Regions from separate parts of the Aneurinibacillus thermoaerophilus genome, predicted to be linked through region 4. Evidence: riboswitches for the same ligand, from Rfam matches in the RefSeq annotation. Region 4 holds a riboswitch; each other region holds the start of a gene.

The links. A riboswitch is a leader RNA that binds a small molecule or an ion and turns the genes downstream of it on or off. The one in region 4 is predicted to bind S-adenosylmethionine.
Region 1: it holds a riboswitch for S-adenosylmethionine, as region 4 does, so the genes downstream of both, metK (methionine adenosyltransferase) here and K3F53_RS03445 (2,3-diketo-5-methylthiopentyl-1-phosphate enolase) in region 4, are expected to answer to the same signal.
Region 2: it holds a riboswitch for S-adenosylmethionine, as region 4 does, so the genes downstream of both, K3F53_RS09305 (alpha/beta hydrolase) here and K3F53_RS03445 (2,3-diketo-5-methylthiopentyl-1-phosphate enolase) in region 4, are expected to answer to the same signal.
Region 3: it holds a riboswitch for S-adenosylmethionine, as region 4 does, so the genes downstream of both, K3F53_RS04415 (methionine ABC transporter ATP-binding protein) here and K3F53_RS03445 (2,3-diketo-5-methylthiopentyl-1-phosphate enolase) in region 4, are expected to answer to the same signal.

What each region holds. Positions count from the first base shown of each region.
Region 1 is NZ_CP080764.1:3,314,425-3,319,289, reverse strand. Features, by position in the region: gene K3F53_RS17090 (S41 family peptidase) at 1-1,436, shown strand, start outside; gene K3F53_RS17085 (hypothetical protein) at 1,577-2,059, shown strand; SAM riboswitch class I at 2,141-2,291, shown strand; gene metK (methionine adenosyltransferase) at 2,445-3,653, shown strand; gene K3F53_RS17075 (sensor histidine kinase) at 3,846-4,865, shown strand, end outside.
Region 2 is NZ_CP080764.1:1,782,351-1,787,215, forward strand. Features, by position in the region: gene K3F53_RS09270 (RNA polymerase sigma factor) at 1-358, shown strand, start outside; gene K3F53_RS09275 (YvrJ family protein) at 345-500, shown strand; gene K3F53_RS09280 (helix-turn-helix domain-containing protein) at 497-730, shown strand; gene K3F53_RS09285 (hypothetical protein) at 988-1,248, shown strand; tRNA gene K3F53_RS09290 (tRNA-Cys) at 1,228-1,301, shown strand; gene K3F53_RS09295 (phospholipase A2 family protein) at 1,331-1,975, shown strand; gene K3F53_RS09300 (hypothetical protein) at 2,092-2,382, shown strand; gene K3F53_RS09305 (alpha/beta hydrolase) at 2,489-3,313, opposite strand; SAM riboswitch class I at 3,383-3,490, opposite strand; gene lexA (transcriptional repressor LexA) at 3,666-4,289, opposite strand; gene yneA (cell division suppressor protein YneA) at 4,517-4,804, shown strand.
Region 3 is NZ_CP080764.1:809,859-814,723, reverse strand. Features, by position in the region: gene K3F53_RS04430 (fatty acid--CoA ligase) at 1-650, opposite strand, end outside; gene K3F53_RS04425 (MetQ/NlpA family ABC transporter substrate-binding protein) at 673-1,512, opposite strand; gene K3F53_RS04420 (methionine ABC transporter permease) at 1,526-2,188, opposite strand; gene K3F53_RS04415 (methionine ABC transporter ATP-binding protein) at 2,181-2,945, opposite strand; SAM riboswitch class I at 3,047-3,157, opposite strand; gene K3F53_RS04410 (thioesterase family protein) at 3,469-3,876, opposite strand; gene K3F53_RS04405 (PaaI family thioesterase) at 3,942-4,331, opposite strand; gene K3F53_RS04400 (PaaI family thioesterase) at 4,373-4,834, opposite strand; gene K3F53_RS04395 (EthD family reductase) at 4,853-4,865, opposite strand, start outside.
Region 4 is NZ_CP080764.1:642,562-647,426, reverse strand. Features, by position in the region: gene K3F53_RS03455 (glutamate synthase-related protein) at 1-1,575, shown strand, start outside; gene K3F53_RS03450 (FUSC family protein) at 1,742-2,809, shown strand; SAM riboswitch class I at 2,870-2,988, shown strand; gene K3F53_RS03445 (2,3-diketo-5-methylthiopentyl-1-phosphate enolase) at 3,072-4,268, shown strand; gene K3F53_RS03440 (2-hydroxy-3-keto-5-methylthiopentenyl-1-phosphate phosphatase) at 4,270-4,865, shown strand, end outside.

The sequences.
Region 1 (4,865 bases), 990 kb from region 4:
TACTTGTATGGAGCATGCTTATGGCCGTAGCAGGAAGCATGGCCGCTCCGACGCTGGCGGCGGAGAATGTGCCGAATGCCGCAAACAATCCGTATGCCGCAGAGGAAGCACGGATTCATGAAGTGCTGCAAACCGTAATGGAAAAACATTTGAACAGCCAGCTGGATGTAAAGCGTCTCACAGATGGCGCCATTCGCGGGCTGTTGGAGGAAACGGGCGACCTTTACACTACCTATTTTACGAATGAGGAGTTTGAAGAATTTTATAACAACTTAGAAGGTACGTTCGTAGGCATTGGCGTATATATTCAGCAAGAAAATAACAAATTGCTCATCGAAAGTGTATTTGAAGGTTCGACTGCGGCAAAAGCTGGTTTGCGGGCAGGTGACGAAATCATTGCTGTTGACGGCAAGCGGGTTGCCGGGCAGTCTATCGAGCAGGTTACGGAATGGATGAAAGGTGAAGTCGGTTCCAGCATAGAACTTACGATTAAACGCGCGGGAAAGGAGCAGATAGTTTCACTCATGCGTGAGGCGCTGCAATTCTCGCCGGTCGATAGTGTCATGCTGGACAATAAAATTGGATATATGGTGCTTTACACATTTTCTGAAAATAGCGCAGAAGTGTTTCGCAAGCATCTCGCCAAGCTGCGAAAGGACGGGATGAAGGGGTTGATTCTTGACTTGCGCGACAACGGCGGCGGCTACCTGGATGCGGCGCTGGAAATTGCCGATGAATTTATCGATAAAGGCGCGCTTGTATATGTAAAAGATCGAAGCGGCAAACGAACGGCGATTATGGCCAAATCCGGAGCGATCTCGCTTCCGGTTGTCGTCCTTGTAAACGGAGGAACGGCCAGCGCGTCCGAAGTGCTGACAGGCGCGCTACAGGATTACAATGTTGCCAAAATCGTCGGCACCAAAACATTCGGCAAAGGCACGGTTCAGGAATTGGTACCGTTGAAACAAGGCGGGATTTTAAAGCTGACGATCGAAGAGTATTTCTCCCCGAAACTTCGGAAGATCAACGGGCACGGCATTACGCCGGATATTATCGTAGAAAACCCGAATGAGCAGGTTATCAAGGCGATTTCGTATTTGCATGGTTCCACTGCTCTTGTTCTACATTCGAACGGGACTGCTTCGGTGGCTGGTATTCCTGCGGGCGAAAGCGTTGCGAAAAAAATCGATGGCAAATGGTTTATCGCGCTTCGCCCGTTTGCCCAATTGTATGGTTGCCAAGTTTATTGGGATGCGTCCCAGGAAATAGCGACCATGCGCTGTGGTGAAACTGTGCGCAAATATCCGAGCAAAAATAATGCATATGTACGCAACGAAAAAGGTGTCCTCTGGCTTTCGCTTGAAAAATTGGACAGCGACTTTCCGTCCATCCTTGTCGAAACGAGAGGGGATAATCTGTTCGTTTATGTAAAGTAAAGCATGGATTCACAACAAAATTCCTTCCCGGGCGTATATACAATTAGATAACCATTTATACCGTAATTGGGAGGATGGAAAAGCCGGGGAGAGATGCCCGGCTTCTTCCCTTAGATCAGTATACGCAGGGAGGAATGTACATGAAAAAATGGGGATATGGATTGGCAGGTGCCGCGTTGGCCTTGGTGATCGGGGCGGTGTCCACCGGTTTGGCAGCTACGCCTGAGCCCGGCTCTGATGCAGATCCGGTTGTAACGAAGAGCTATGTGGAGAAAGTAAAGCAGGAGATTTTGAATGTGGTGAAATCCCAGCCCGGCAAACCGGCAAGCGACACGCAGACACCGGCTGCGGCGAAGCTGATCGTGGAAAAAGTTCCGGCAGGAAAGACGATTATTGGCTATGCGGGCACGGAATTTATTGTTCGGACCGGAAAAGTGGTCGCTCATACGCCGCCGGGCGAAGGGTATGGTCTCCCGGATTTGACCGCAGGCACGAACATTACGCAGGGCGAGCCGGTACCAGCCAATCACCATTTGTTGTTGCCGCGCGATGACGGCCGTGGCCTCAAAGTTGTAAAAGGCCCGGCGGACATTATGATCCGCGGTGAATATGTAGTTCGGTAGCACGGTCGAACGAACAACCAAGTATTTTTCTTTATTGACATCCAAACCTAAATAAGATATGCTCATTGAGAACGGAAGACCCTTGTATCCCGAGCAGGCGGAGGGACTGGCCCGATGAAGCCCGGCAACCACATCGCGCAACGAGCTAGCGCGGACAAGTGTTCCCGGCGCGATGAACGGTGCTAACCAGCAGAACAGGTATGGATACATACTTGATTCTGGAAGATAAAGGGCAAAGAATGAGTAAAAAGATGACCCTTTTCCAGGATAAAATAATGGAAAAGGTTTTTTACTGCTTTGCGACAACGTTTGGGAAGGGAGTACCGTATCTTAACCAAGACCATCTATATATTCATGGTTTATAAGGAGGTACGTGAACATGGCGCTGAAAAAAGGCCGTCATCTCTTCACATCGGAATCGGTAACGGAGGGCCATCCGGACAAAATTTGCGACCAGATTTCCGATGCCATTCTTGATGCGATTCTTGAAAAAGATCCAAACGCTCGTGTAGCGGCGGAAACATCCGTAACAACAGGCATGGTGCTTGTAGCGGGCGAGATTACGACAAGCTGCTATGTAGATATTCCGAAAGTGGTTCGTGAAACGATTCGTGAAATCGGATATACTCGCGCGAAATTCGGTTTTGACGCTGACACTTGCGCGGTTCTAACTTCTATTGACGAACAATCTCCTGATATTGCGCAGGGGGTTGACCAGGCGCTCGAAGCGCGCGAAGGACAAATGACAGATGAGCAAATTGAAGCGATTGGTGCTGGCGACCAGGGCTTAATGTTTGGATTCGCTTGCAACGAAACGGCAGAATTGATGCCGCTTCCGATTTCTCTTGCTCATAAACTGTCCCGTCGTTTGACGGAAGTCCGCAAAGATGGAACGTTGAGCTACCTGCGTCCGGATGGCAAAACGCAGGTAACGATTGAATATGAAGGAAACAAACCAGTACGTGTGGACACGATCGTTATTTCTACGCAGCACGATCCGTCCATAACGCTTGAGCAAATCCAGAAGGATCTGAAAGAACATGTGATTAAGCCGGTTGTTCCAGCCGAGTTCCTCGATGAGCAAACGAAGTATTTTATCAATCCAACAGGTCGCTTCGTTATCGGTGGACCGCAGGGTGACGCTGGATTGACCGGACGCAAGATTATCGTGGACACATATGGTGGATATGCTCGTCATGGTGGCGGCGCTTTCTCCGGTAAAGACCCGACCAAAGTGGATCGCTCCGGTGCGTATGCGGCGCGCTATGTAGCGAAAAACATTGTGGCCGCGGGGTTGGCGGAGAAGTGTGAAGTGCAAGTAGCTTATGCGATTGGGGTGGCGCAGCCTGTATCCATTAATGTAGATACATTCGGGACAGGCAAGGTGGATGAAGAAATTCTTGTTCAGCTTGTGCGCAAACATTTTGATCTTCGTCCAGCAGGCATTATCAAACAGCTTGACTTGCGTCGACCGATCTACCGTCAAACTGCCGCGTATGGACATTTTGGTCGCAATGACCTAAATGTTCCATGGGAAAGAACGGATAAGGCAGAAATTCTTAAGAAAGAAGCTTCTGAACTTTCCGCTCGCTAATAAAAATAAGACTAAAGACCCAACACATCAATAGTGTGTGGGTCTTGTTTTGTTTATGTGGGATGAATGATACAATAGGAAAAGAGTTTTTGTTCTTCTTGCCTATAAAGGAAGTCAACCAGTAGGGAAGAGAAGCGTAGAAGGTAACAATTCGAATGGTACTTATTGGCTAATGATAGAGAGGGGATGTACGTGACCGAGGCGAACATTGATTTTCAACTGCTTGATGAGGTCATGAATAAGACGATTTCGTCGGTGGAAGAAAGTAGGGAAAAGATTTTTGATATCGCGGAAAACGCGCATAAAGAAAGCAATTATATCAGCCTCGAACTGGAAGCCCTAAAAAGAGAAATCGAATGGGTCATTAGCCAGACGGATGAACTTGAACTGCAGGCGAGAAAGGCGCGCCAGAAGCTGGCTAGTATTAGCCGTAGTTTCCACCAATATAGTGAGGCGGAAATACGCGAAGCGTATGAGCAAGCCAGCCAGATGCAGATTAAGCTGTCGCTCTCAAGGGATAAGGAGCTCCATCTCAGGCAGCGGCGGGACGAGCTGGAGCGGCGCCACCGCAGCATTTTAAGCACCATAGAGAAATCGGAAAACTTGATTGCGCAGATGGGAATTGTGCTAAACTACCTGCAGGGCAACTTAAGGAAAGTGGGGATTGCGCTGGAGTCAGCCCAGAATCAGCAGCTGCTGGGAATTCAGATCATTCAGGCCCAGGAAGAAGAACGGAAGCGAGTGGCGCGCGATATTCACGACGGTCCGGCGCAATCGATGGCCAATGTTACCTTGCGGAGCGAAATCGTTGAGAGAATGCTTAATCAAAATCGGATTGACGAAGCTAAGGTAGAGCTTAGGTTATTAAAAGAACTTACAAGGGCAAGCCTTATGGATGTAAGAAAGATTATTTTTGATCTGCGTCCGATGGCACTCGATGATCTAGGACTTGTGCCGACGCTTCGTAAATACCTTGAGGAATATGAGAAGCGGCATGGGATCGAGACGAAGCTTACGTTGCTTACCCCGGAATGCCGCCTGCAGAATTCGATTGAAGTCGCCGTATTCCGCTTAATTCAGGAGTCGCTAAACAATACAGCAAAGCATGCAAAAGCCCGCCATGTGGAAGTAAGGCTTGAATTTAAGCCACATGTGGTGCATTTTCGCGTGCTCGATGATGGAGTGGGATTCGACCAAGCGGTAAAAGCGGAG
Region 2 (4,865 bases), 1.1 Mb from region 4:
CAAAAAAAGACAGTATCATTGTCTACTTATTTTCGATCAGCCGATTAACAAGGGAGATTCCGTTGAAACCATTGGCAATCTTATAGATATAAATGAAAGTGATACTGCGGAAAAAGTAATTAATAAACAAGATAATTTTTTAGAGCACATCGAAGACTCTTCTTTGTATCACATCTTAACTACATTGAGCAAACGGCAGCTCGAAATTCTAGAATTATCCTTTCTGGACAATCTCACTCATAAACAAATCGCAAAAATCTTAGGTATTACACCTCAAGCTGTGTCTAAATCATATAGACAAGCAGTAAAGAAGCTAGCAGAAGCATACAAAATGAGGGATTCTTATGGAACAGTTTGACTGGGTAGGGGTGATTTCTAATGTAGGCTTTCCCATTTTTATTACGATTTATTTATTGGCTCGCTTAGAAAAAAGTTTTCAGCAATTGGAGAATATAGTGAAAGAACTAATTGACGAAATAAAGAAGAGGGAAACAAAATGAAAAAATTGTATGAACTGGTTGACAATATTCATGATAAAGAAACAATGTTAAAAATTATTAGATTGTTTGAGCCGAAAATTAAAAAATCAAGTCGTTTTATTACCTATTCCGAACAAGAAGATATAGAACAAGAACTACGGATTGAAATGATAAAGGCGATTCAACGATTTGATACATCTAATATACCTGGATTTTTTGAGTTTTTAGAGAGAGCGAATAGTGAAAAGTAAATAGAAATGCAAAAAGAACCTTCCTTCCATAAAAGGTTCTTTTTTTGGTTGTTTTCTTTATCACCTATTCCCTTTTAAGACATAGAAGCCAGTACCTAATCATTCGTTCACCTAAAGTATGGAATAAAAGCGATTATAGTAAAGGGAGTACTAGAGTTATTCCAAAATTCTATTTTTTTAAAGTGGTTGTTATTTTACACCTTGATTCCCTTTTCTATAGTAGAACTTCACAAAAGAGCTAAAGGAGGGAAAATATCATGAGTTCTCCAGAGAAATTGTTTCGCTGTTTCCAAGAAGCAAGGCGAAGTCAAGCACAATACTCTAAATGCTTGCAAGACATATGCTCAGATGGAGAGGAAAAACTTTTTCAGGAGTTAGCTATGGATGCTGCAAAACAAGTAAAGAAAATTAAAGATTTTTACAGAACTTACTATGGGACAAACCTCACATCTTGTCATTGTCGAAAGGAAAGGGGTGATTTATCTAAAAAATTTTTTGGCGGTATAGCCAAGTGGTAAGGCAAAGATCTGCAAAACCTTAATCCTTGGTTCGAATCCGAGTACCGCCTCCACCAAATTTTTAATAAGGAGAGTGTAACTTATGAAACAGTTTGTATCCGATGTTCAGGAGCAACAGTTGGTTGAGCAAGCGAAAAAAAATAAAGACTTTAATATCCTTTTGAAAGGATTAATTAAAGACAACATCTTATTAGCAAAAACCACAGCTTTTACATTAAAAAAAGGGGAAACTATTGTAAATGTTTTGGAGGTCAAATTAGGGAACATAAAAGTTCTTTTTACTGAGTCTGAAGTAGAATCAGTTTTTGGGAGTAAAATTGAAAAGAAAGGAGATATAATCGAAACTACTGGTTATAAAGTTATTGACAACCAAGTTAGTATTGTATATAACAAACAACATACTGAAAATGAGTTTCAAGAAATCCAAGAAATAATGAACGAAAAAATTAATCAAATTGATAGTCTTGATAATAAAACAGAATTAATGGATCTTCCATGTATTTATGGAAATTATTGCGGTCCTAAGTGTGGGTCTGGAACACCAATTAGTCCTGTTGACTGGTGCTGTAAGCATCACGATGATTGTTATGGGAATAATGGTTATTTTAATTGTGAATGCGATAGAAAGTTAATTCATTGTTTAGCACCTTACGTATATGAAGGAAGCGAATGGGCAATTATTATAAATGCTTATTTCCTTAAGCAGTATGAATATAATTGTACTTAAAAAGGTAATTAGAATCATTACAGAAGTAGTGTATTAAACACTACTTCTTTTTTTTGGATAAAATTCCTTGAATTATGATATATAATAAATTTAAATCTAATGATTGAGGTGTTGTTATGAATCAAATTAAATCTCCATGTAATATTGTAGGTTTGGTTTCTTTTTTGTTTTTAGTTTTTTCCATAATAGCCTTTTTTAGTGGTTTTCGCTTATTTGGATCTGAATGGGTGTTGTTTTATGGAAGTAATATAATAGGTTTACTAATTGGAATATCTGCCTTTTTCTTTGAAAAAAATAAACAAATGAACTATTTAAGTAAGTTAGGACTTTGGGGTAATTTAGCCATGGCTATTTTGTTTTTTCCGCCTTTTTACTTTATTTGGGGCACTATTCTTTTTGGTCCTTAAAGTTTTTGATATAGTCAATAATTTGGGGTCCCACCACATCGCCACCAAGCTAGTGAAAAGGAAAAGTTGAGAATCGAAAAACTTGATCATTTTTCCTTCCCAACTATCATATGATCCAGTCGCTCCAATTCTTTTTCCGGGTTTCAAGCTGCTGTAGCCAAGAGCAGGTATGAGCAAAAAGCAATTCGGAGGCAGAAATGGTAGAGAACGTATGATCAGCCCCTTCAAGCGTGATCGCACGACATTCCCCTGTAATCTGCTGCCGCAATACGCCTTCATACAAATAGCAGGCGTCAACCGGAATGACTTCGTCGCGTGTCCCGTGCAAAATAAGTGCATCATCAAGAAAACCAGCGCCAGATGCAAGCGGTTGTGCTTCTGCAAGTGAAATGAAGAATTCTTTTTTAAGACGGTAGCCACTGTATTCCGTTTCGCCGTTTCGCATTGCTTCTTCATATGCATCGTTGCCGATGATGCGGGTAATATCCGCGAACGGATGGGCTACCGGTGCCCAAAGAATCAGCGCATTTACCCGCGTATCTCGTTCTGCAGTCAAGCGGGCAATGGCACCGCCCAAACTATGGCCGAGCAAGAACACACGTGTTTTATCAATACAATCGATGCTTAGTACATAATCAAGTACATAACGCGTTTGCTCAATAAAACTATCGATGCCGTAAGAACCGTATTCGCCATTGCTTTCTCCGCATCCAGCATAATCGAAGCGCAGAACAAAATAGCCTTCCGCTGCCAGTCTGCGCGCCGCTTTAACAAATAAGCGGTTAACCCCAATCCGATTACCGACAAATCCATGGCAGATAATAATTACAGGCCAGCATTTCTCCTTTTGTTTCCTTTTTTCTTCGCATGGATAATGCACACTGGCGACAAGTTCAAGACTTTGATACACGATGGTAATACTGCGTTCCATATTATTTCCTCCTTCAATAAATAAAAAGCTTTCTTCTGAAGAGAAGAAAGGAGGAGAAGAAAAGATCCTTTCTTATCTTTCAGAACAAAATGTCCTGTAGGATGTAGCACCTTGCGAATGCATCCGCCGGTTGCTGGGTTTCATTGGGCCTAATCCCTCCACCACTCTTGATAAGAACAAGAAAACCAAGTATAAAGATGTGATATATTATCTTAAAGTATAGCTATAGATGCTATTGACGTCAATAAAAACTTAAATTCAAACCTGTATAGTTGGTATTATTTCTTTTGCCAAAAACACGCATAACTAAAGAAAGCAGCCTTTAAAGGCTGCTTTCTTTAGTTCTCTAGATTTAATGAATGTTGCGGTATACCCCGATTACTTTGCCAAGAATGGTAACTGCAGGAAGCAAAATCGGCTCCATCGTCGGATTCTCTGGCTGCAAGCGAATGTGATTTTTTTCTTTGAAAAAACGTTTAACGGTTGCCTCATTTTCTTCTGTCATCGCCACGACAATGTCCCCATTGTTGGCGGTTTGTTGTTGGCGAACAATGACGTAATCCCCGTCTAAAATACCGGCATCAATCATGCTCTCTCCTTGCACACGCAGCATATAGACCGTATCATTTCCAACCATGTTTTCCGGCAACACGAAGTATTCCTCAATGTTTTCCACCGCTGTAATCGGCATACCGGCCGTAACTTTCCCCAATACGGGAATCGTTACAGTCTTAACGGACGCGTCTGTAGCTTCATTGCGCTCCCCGTCTAAAATTTCGATAGCGCGCGGCTTTGTCGGATCGCGGCGAATCAGTCCTTTTTTCTCCAAGCGTGCCAAGTGTCCATGAACCGTAGAGCTGGAAGCGAGGCCCACGGCTTCACCGATCTCACGTACGGACGGCGGATAGCCTTTTTCCCTGACTTCTTTCTTTATGTAATCAAGGATGGCAAGTTGACGGCTGGACAGCTTTTTCATACTAACACCCCATTCTTTCTATGAAATCTTCCTTGTTCTTAATTATATCAACATTTGTTCTAGTATACAAACATAAGTTCTAATCTTTGTTGACAAGAACGCTTGTTCTGATTAATATATTGATATACAACTAAGAACAAATGTTCTTTTTCATTCAGTTCTATTATACATAGACAAGCATAAACTCTCAATAACGAAAGCGAAAACAATAGAAGGGGGATAGTACGATGAAGATGAACAAGAAATCATTACTTATCGGAATTATTATCGGTATGGGTATCCTCGGCATGGCAAATCTTGTGTTTGCATCTATTGGCGGAAACGATAAGCCAGCGAACCCACTTGGTGTTGAGGTGATAGTAGAAGCTGGCGATACGCTCTGGTCGATCGCTGATCGTTATAATGAGAAGGCTGGCATGTCCATTAACGAGCTATTATTTTATATCCAGCGCGAGAACAAGCTTGACAGCGCCATTGTACATCCAGGTGATCATATTATTATTCCGATTAAATAAAGTAAAAAAGATTGTGGGGAGAGAAAACGCTTGATATATAAGAGGTTCTCTCTTCTTTTTT
Region 3 (4,865 bases), 170 kb from region 4:
GTATGGTTGAGCGGCGCGGCGGCAAGACCAATGTCATCCTTTGTTAGGCCCATGCATTGCATCATCATAAAATTATGATGAATTTTGCTGCGATGCGTGTGAAGTACGCCTTTCGGGCGTCCGGTAGTACCGCTTGTGTACATCATAATGCAATAATCGGTTTCCGATACCTCCACTTCCGGACGGGAAACATCTTCTGCTTCAAGCAGTTCGTAAAATCCAAGCGCTCCTTCTGTCAACGGTTCATCCACATATATATAATGTTCGACCGGATTCCCAAGCTCACGCGCTTTCTCCACCACGTCTGAGCCCTGTCTTTCATATAACAATACTTTTGCTTTTCCATCCTGTAGGATATATTGCAATTCATGTGCAGCTAGCCGATAGTTAATCGGATTAAAAATGGCGCCGATTTTTGCCGTCGCAAACAATGTAACCACAAACTCGCTCGTATTATATAAGAAGGAAGAAACAACGTCACCCTTTTGGACACCCAGGCGCTTAAGCGCCCGGGCAAATTGGTTTACTTTTTGATTCAATTCTGTATATGTCCAGCGGTGATGCTTCGTTTCGTATTCATAAATTAAGCTAATTTTATCCGGAAAATTACGGACTGACCATTCAAGAACATCTCCGATTGTTGTGCTCATCGTTTTCTTCCCCCCTATGTGCTTATTTTAAATAATCAGGTTTGACAAATCCCTGGAATTCTTTCTCGATAACTTCTTTAAACTCCGGAGATTTATATGCTTCGATTAAATCTTTAACAAACTGGCTGTCTTTGTCCGCCGTTTTCACAGCGACCACGTTCATATATTGATCCGGAATCTTTTCGAGCGCCAGCGCTTCCGTAAGTTTCAAGCCCGATGCGATGGCGAAGTTCCCGTTGACAAATGCGTAGTCTGCGTCTTCAAGCGAGCGCGGAAGCTGGGCTGCTTCCAGCGGCAGGAGCTTGATATTTTTCTTGTTCTCCACGATATCCTTTTCCGATACGCGAAGCAGATCTACACCTTCTTTTAACTTGATCCAACCGAAATGTTGCATCATGACAAGCGCGCGGGCCTGATTAGTAGGATCATTCGGAAGCGAAACGGTCGCTCCCGGCTGCACTTCTTCCAGTGTTTTATGCTTATGCGAGTAAATGCCGATCGGAGCCGTCGGAACCTGGATAACATCTTGAATATCCAAGTTATGCTCTTTCGCAAAGTTCTGCAAATACACGACATGTTGAAACACATTCGCATTCAGCGAACCTTCAGCCAGCGCCTGGTTCGGCTGCACGTAATCGTTGAACTCAACAATCTTCACGTTGTATCCTTTTTTTTCTAAAATAGGTTTAATTCCTAAACGCACCTGATCACTATACGGCCCCGCCGTCGCACCAATAACCAGTTCTTTACTGTTCCCCTGCGTTTTTCCTGTTGCCGTTTCGCTCTCTTGTCCTCCGCAAGCTGTCAAAAAGATTACTATTAATGAAATTAATGCAATAAGAATAAACGGTTTTTGTTTCACAAAGATCTCTCCCTTAACGTTTATCAAGATAATGTGCAAGACGATTGCCCGCAAATTGAATGACTTGTACAAGCACCACCAATAAAAGCACGGTCACAATCATAACATCCGTCTGGAATCGGTAGTAGCCGAAGCGAATCGCTAAATCCCCGATCCCTCCGCCTCCGACAACGCCGGCCATCGCAGAATAGGAAAGAAAACTGACAATCAATACTGTGAGTCCGAGCGTAAGCCCAGCGCGCGCTTCTGTCAATAACACTTTCCAAACAATCTGATATGTAGACGCCCCCATTGCCACCGCGGCTTCAATAACTCCTCTCGAAACTTCACGAAGCGATTGCTCCACCAGACGTGCAAAGTATGGAATGGCTGCAATCGACAACGGAACAGCCGCAGCCACCGGACCGATCGTCGTTCCGACCAATGTTCGCGTCAACGGAATCAATGCCACGAGCAAAATAAGAAAGGGAAACGATCGGACAATGTTAACGAGCGAACTTAAAATTCGAAATAAAATGGGGCTTTCCAGCAATTGTCCTTTACCTGTCAGAAAAAGCAGAACCCCCAGCGGCATGCCAAGCAAAAGCGCTGAGCCTATTGAAATGCCGACCATAATAGAAGTTTCTACGATAGAAACCCCAATTTCCGGCAATAAAGCAATCACATTATCAAACATTGGCTATCCCTCTCTCCTTGCCTGTTTCCTCTTCGAATAATAGCTGGGCGATTTCAGTTTTCGGCTTTACTTCCCGTTCAGAAAGCGAAAGTTTTTCGACGAGATGACCTCTTTCCATGACTGCTACTTTGTTGCAAATCTCTTTCACTACACTCATTTCATGCGTGACGATGAGAATCGTTACGCCTAGCTTTTGGTTGATTTCTTTAAGAAAAGATAAAATGGTACGCGTCGTCTGCGGATCAAGCGCTGAGGTAGGCTCATCACATAGCAGCACTTTCGGCCGGCTGGCCAACGCCCGGGCGATAGCGACCCTCTGCTTTTGTCCCCCGCTCAACTTGGCAGGATAGCTGTCCACCTTCTCGGCCAGCCCTACAATCTCCAAGCACTCCTGTACTCTTTTTTTTCTCTCTTCTTTTGGAAGACCGGCTATTTCTAGCGGAAACGCCACATTGTCCGCCACCGTCCGATTATTCAACAGATTAAAATGCTGAAAAATCATGCCGATGGACTGGCGCGCTTTGCGCAGCTCTCGATTTGATAGACCGGTTAACTCCTGACCATCCACATATACCTTTCCCTCGTCCGGTCGCTCCAGCAAATTAACCAGTCTAAGCAAAGTTGACTTACCAGCACCGCTGAACCCGATAATACCGTACACATCCCCTGGCTCCACATGCAGCGACGTTGGAGCTACTGCCTGAAATGTCCCGTTCGGTGTGGTATAACTTTTACTAATACTCTGTAATTTAATCATACTCCTCACTCCTTTATTCCTCCTAGATTGCACAAGGGGAAATAAAAACGACCTCCTGCGCTGCAAGAGGTCGGCGTACACTCATCACAAGTTTGCCGGACCTCTCATCTTTCAGCGCGCGAGCGCTGCTGGAATTGGCACCGTGTCAAAGAGTTTCTTTGATGGTTGCCGAGGCTTCACTGGGCCAGTCCCTCCACCTCTCTGGATAAGAGTCCTAATCATTTGCCTTTTCAATTTGTTGATTTTATTCTAACACATTAAACCATAATGTCAACTAGGAATTATAGATTTTTTAATTTTCTCCTACATTGCTGAGACATATAAAAACCATCACAGTTTATCATTGTATATGCAGATAACACCATATTTATATTGATTATAGTAGCTGTATATTTTCGCGGTCAATAAATTTACATTTAATTCTTAATACTATATCGAATAGTAGCAATATTTGTTTTGATAAGGTTGTTAATGATCCGATAAAAAAGACCGCGATTGAAAATTCCACGGTCTTCCTGTTTCATTATTTTTGTGCAATGGTTTGCCGTAACTCCGTGATACGTGCCTCCATTTTTTCTTTTTTAAAAATCGCCTGTGTAAAAATTCCGGTACCAACAATATTTTCTGATGTTTCCGCGGTCACTTCACAAACGACTCGCTTCGGAGTAACTTCCGTACATAAGGCTGTAAATTTTACCCGTTGCCCCACCACCGCAGGCCCAATGTGCTTAACCTGAATTTCGTATCCGGCTCCTTCCTCCCCCTCTTCAAGGTAAGGCAAAATAACATGGCGTCCGACTTTTTCCATATAATAAATCATAGTCACGGTCGACATTACATCGTGAACCACGTTGCCGTCAAACGTAGGACGCATATCGTCCTGCACGACAATTTCCAACGTCTCTGTCTCTCCCGGTTGTAATCCTTTCACCCGTTCTTCTCCTTCCTTATAAAGCAACATATACTTTCTTATACGAATGTAAAGACAACTCCACATCACTGTGGAGTTGTCTTTACACGGGCATATGTGCCAAGCGCGACGGCAACCAGCTCCCCATCGTCCGTGCGCACTTCCGCTTGCATGATAATAGTACGGCCTCCGCGCTTGATTACCCTAGATTGTGCGATCAGCTTATTTCCCCTAGCAGGCGCCAAATAGTTGATTTTGCTCTCCAATGTTACGCACTGCTGCACACCGTTAACATGAGGCGCGGCCGCGTGCCCCATGACCACATCAGCAAGCGTGCTTGTCACTCCGCCATGCACCACTCCATCGATACTATTGTACAATTCCGGGCGAATATGAAGCACTGCCGTGCAGCTATTTTCGTCCTGGTGCTCGATTTCAATACCAAGATATTGGTTAAAACGATTGTTTGATTTCATGGTAGTCTCTCCTGCCAATCCAGCGCTGCCAACGCGTCCTGTTACTCTTCATTAGCTGCGTTCTGTCCGATTTCCTCAAGAAAAAACCCACTCTTGCGGTAAGCGACCGCGTCAAGCAGAGCGATGCTTTCGCCGTCGTGTTCCACCTCGATTTGGTAAAAACCGGCGCGTGCTGTTTTTTTCTTTTCTGTCGCTACTGCACGTAACCGTGCGCCCTTTCCACTTGGAGCCATATACTGAACGTTCATCGATAACGCCACGCATGGACGTCCATATGAATTGCAGGCCGCAGCAAACGCAAAATCAGCCAGCGCAAAAATGACGGCTCCATGTGTTGTGCCATGCGCATTCAACATTTCCTCACGCACGTCTACTTCCGCCACAGCCGTTCCCTCTCCAAGTTCAACCAGCCGGATTCCTAAATGGCGCGCGTACGGATCGCGACTCACATACCGAGTGATTTGTTCCCGGTACCTGCGATGTGTTTCCGTTTCACTCAACATGCTTTTTAAACCTTTCTCCTATACTACTTCC
Region 4 (4,865 bases):
ATTACTGAATTGAAAACCGCCAACAGCGAAGCAAAAGTGTGCGTAAAAGTTCCCGTTGTACCGAACATCGGAACGATCTCTGTTGGTATTGCCAAAGCCGGTGCGGACTACATTACATTGAGCGGATTTGATGGTGGCACCGGCGCGGCGCGTGTGCATGCATTACAACACGTAGGGCTTCCAGTGGAGATTGGGGTCAAAGCTGCCCATACGGCATTAATCGAAGCAGGACTGCGTGATAAAGTCGAATTATGGGCCGATGGCGGAATAAAAAGCGGTCACGATGTGGTAAAAATGATCCTTCTGGGTGCAAACCGAATCGGTTTTGGCACGCTGGCCATGCTGGCAGTCGGATGTACGACATGTCGCGGTTGCCATCTTGATACGTGCCATGTAGGTATCGCTACGCAAATCGAATCGGTGGAAGAAGCAAAAGAACACGGACTGCGCCGCTTCGTACCACGCATATTCGACGTAGCAGTCGATAACTTGAAGCGTCTATTCACCGCACTCGGCGAAGAAGTAAAACGCATCACCGCTGAGCTAGGCTTTGAACGTTTACAAGATATGGTTGGACGCGCGGATTTACTTGTGCAAACGCGCGGATTAAACAAAATGGATCTATCCGCTCTTCTTACGAGCGCTCCGTTCCCACTTCTAAAATCCGAACGCGTGGAGTCGAAAGTATTGGTGGCCGTTGGTGCGGAGACGTATGAAGCATCGGATCAATACGCGTCTCCATATGCACCGATTAACGAAACATTTACGAACGTGCTCAGCGATCAACGCGTGCTCGGCAGTCGTTATTCCGGTGCCCGCGTAAAACCGTATCTTGACGGCAGCTATGTGAATTTGCCTGAAGTTTCGCTTACTTTCGATAGAGGAAGCGTGCCAGGCAACGGTCTTGCCGCCTTTAATGCGGAAGGCGTCTTCATCCGCGTGCATGGTGGAGCACAAGACGGCGTCGGTAAGACTGGATTTGGCGGACGCGTCGCAATTATGAAATCGCCGAACGCGAATCGTCAATTTATTAACGGTTCCGTAGGCAAAAGCTTCTGTTACGGAGCACAAAAAGGCCTATATATTGTGCAAGGCAATGCGGACGCACGCGCCTGCATCCGCCTCTCTGGAGCCGACGTAGTCATCGGCGGCGAATTGCAAGAGCCAATTAACGATCGCTTGGGTGGCATTGGCGCGCGAGCTAATATTAAAGGATTCGCCTTTGAATATATGACAAACGGACGTGCGATCGTACTGGGCGATCCAGGACCGTGGATTTGCTCCGGTATGACCGGTGGTGTCGTATACCTGCGCGTTCAGCCAGAAATGGGGCTTGATCAGGCTGCGCTTGAACGCCGTATTGCTAAAGCGGCTAAAGTCTCCTTGAAACCGCTTGATGCAAAAGGCAAAGAAGATGTCGCCTACCTGCTTGGTGAATATATAACCGAACTTAAAGCAAGCGGCCAACAGGATAAAGCCGCCAGCATCCAGAATTTAATTGATAACGCTGAACAGCACTTTATCATGGTATCTCCTGTGAAAGAGCAGGCCGACCCATCTATCGCAACAGAATAACATGATTTGCACGCATAATTTTCACCTGCAACTCCCATTTGTGCAGCGTGATTACCACCTATACCGGCAACCGCCCTCCTCCCAGGGGCGGTTGCTTTTTCTTGTTGCTTTTTTAAAGAAGCATGGTAATATACAGTATTAGCATAAGATACTATCTGGAGGGACTATGCGCGTCGGAGCACGTATTTTAAAAACGGCAATCGCTCTTATTCTGGCGTTGCTTGTCTGTCAATGGTTCAACCTAGAACCTCCCATTTTTGCGGCCATCGCTGCTACATTAAGCATTCAACCAACCGTGTACCGCACGCTGAAACATCTAAAAGAACAGATGGAGGCCAACATCATCGGAGCGGCGCTCGGAGTAACGGCGACATATTTTCTTGGAGCGGAACCTTTGATCGTTGGAATCGTCGTCATGCTGGTCATCATGATTAACCTTCATCTGAAACTGGAAAGCAGCTTGGTTTTAAGCGTACTTACGGTTATCGCCGTAATGGAAACGTCAAGCGGAAATTATCTGTATTTCGCCAGCAACCGCTTTTTGCTTACTATTGTTGGCATTTTCTCCGCGGCGCTGGTCAATGCGCTCTTCATTCCGCCACACTATGAGCGAAAACTGTTTAAGGAAATTTCCGAAACCGGAGAAAAATTCTCCGTGCTCATGCGAACGCTCATTCATAACGAAATGGAAGAGAAAGCTTTTCGGGAGGAAAAAGAAAAAATTAAAAAAGGCTTTAAGAACATTGAACAGCTTTATGACTTGTACACGGAGGAAGTTACAAAGCTAAGAAAAGTCACATACTCCAGCCAAAAAAGACGGGTAATTCTCAAACAAATGATTACCGTGTTATATAAAGAAATGGATATGCTGCGTACATTCGAGCGTCATATCTATTCCTCTTTTAAGCCTGGTCACCATTTGTTCCCACTGATTCAAAACCAGCTGGAGGCGCTGACAGAATGCCATAAAAATATCCTGATGACATACGACGGGATTTTAAAACCGCGGGAAGATTGGCACTTGCCAATAGAAGTTATCGAGAAAAACAACCTGCTACTGCATGAATTTATGGCATTATATCCTGAAGTAAAAAGCACACCGCAAAAAGAAGACGACGGACAGTGGCGCCATCTTTTCCCGGTGGTAGCGGAAATACTGGAATACGCCAACCAACTTGAACATCTCAACAAGCTAGTGCACGCTTTTTGTCACCACCAGGGGGAAGAAGAATAAAACCTATTGACATACTGACAATTTACAATTATTATTAGACACAGACAATTGAATTGAGTCATCTTATCACGAGAAGGCTGAGGGACTGGCCCAATGAAGCCCGGCAACCTGCTTTTACGTTGAAAAAAGCAAGGTGCTAATTCCTGCAGGATGAACCGTTTCATTCTGAAAGATAAGATCGTGAGTTTGTAATTCGTATGAACGGATCGCTCTCTTTCTTTCAGAAAGAGAGCTTTTTGTTTTCCTTAGAAAGGATGAAGAAATGATGAGCGAGTATATTACTGTCAGTTATTTAATCGAAGCAAAAAATTTACATAAAAAAGCAGAAAGCATTGCTGTTGGCATGACTGTCGGCAGTTGGACCGACCTGCCGCTTGCCCGCCAGGAATTGTTAGCCCCATATCTTGGCACCACGGGCAACGTAACGATTATGGAAGAACGAAATGGACTACAAAAAGGCATCATTTCTATCCGGTATCCTGTCGGCAATATTACTCCGGATATTCCGGCACTGCTAACAACTGTCTTCGGCAAATTATCTATGGACGGAAAGATTAAACTGCTTGATATCGACTTTCCTCCTTCCCTATTGAAGCAATTCCCCGGACCGAAATTCGGAATCGCTGGTGTACGAGAATTGTTAGGTGTTCATGATCGTCCACTCTTAATGAGTATTTTCAAATCTTGTCTCGGCCTTCCGCTCGGCGAACTGGAAACGCAATTCGCCGCTCAAGTTGAGGGCGGTGTCGATTTAGTAAAAGACGATGAAATTTTCTTCGTGGATGACAAAGCGCCGCTTGCGAACCGTCTGACCGCTTACAACCGCATCATTGAAGCGTCCGGGCGTACCGTGCTGTACGCGGTCAACCTGACCGGGCCGGTTCACCAGCTGGTGGACAAAGCAAAATACGCGATTGAAAAAGGAGCCAACTGTTTACTCTTAAACGTATTGCCTTACGGCTTTGACATTCTACATCGCTTGGCGGCTGACCCGGATATTAATGTGCCGCTCATGGCACATCCGGCAATGGCGGGAGCATTCTACGCATCAGATGAATACGGAATCGCGTCTCCTCTTCTGCTTGGCAAACTGATGCGGCTCGCCGGAGCGGATATGATTTTGTATCCTTCGCCGTACGGTTCAGTGGCACTAAAGCAAAGCGAAGCGCTAGCAATCGCGGAACATGCTCGCATATCCAATGATGTTCATAAATCCTCCTTCCCAGTGCCATCCGCCGGCATCCATCCAGGACTGGTCGGCAAACTGTATGATGACTTCGGCATGGATGTAATTGTAAACGCGGGCGGGGGTATACATGGCCATCCAGGTGGCGCGGCCGATGGAGCACGTGCGTTCCGCGCTGCCATCAACACGGTGGTGCAAGGCAAAACGCTCGCCGAGGGAGCAAAAGTAAGCAAGCCGCTTGCCATAGCGCTCGAAAAATGGGGAGGGGCATAATATGGAGAAGCAAATTGTTATTTTTTGCGATTTTGACGGTACGATTACCGAAAAAGACAATATCATCAATATTATGCAACATTTCGTCCCTGAAGAGCAGTGGAAACCGATTGTAGACGACATTTTTGCGAAAAAACGGAGCTTGCGCAACGGAGTATACGCCCTATTTCAACTCGTTCCTAGCTCGCTCCGCCGCGAAATTACGGACTTTGTGCTAAGCCGCGCGCGTATCCGTGACGGCTTCGGCGAGTTCGTCGATTACTGCCATAAACAAAATATTAAGTTACTGGTAACAAGCAATGGTATTGATTTTTTTATCGAACCGCTTCTTTCACCTTATGCAAAAAAAATCGATACAATTTATTGCAACAAAAGCAATTTTTCCGGCGAAAACGTAGAGATTATCTACCCATATCCGTGTGACGAACACTGCAACGTCGACTGCGGAATGTGCAAGACAACGATCATCCGCAAATATAAAAGCGAAAAATATTTCAAGGTTGTCATCGGAGATAGCATTACCGACCTAGAAGGCGCGAAAATCACAGACACCGTAATCGCCCGCTCTTATCTCGCTGAAAAATGCCAAGAACTCGG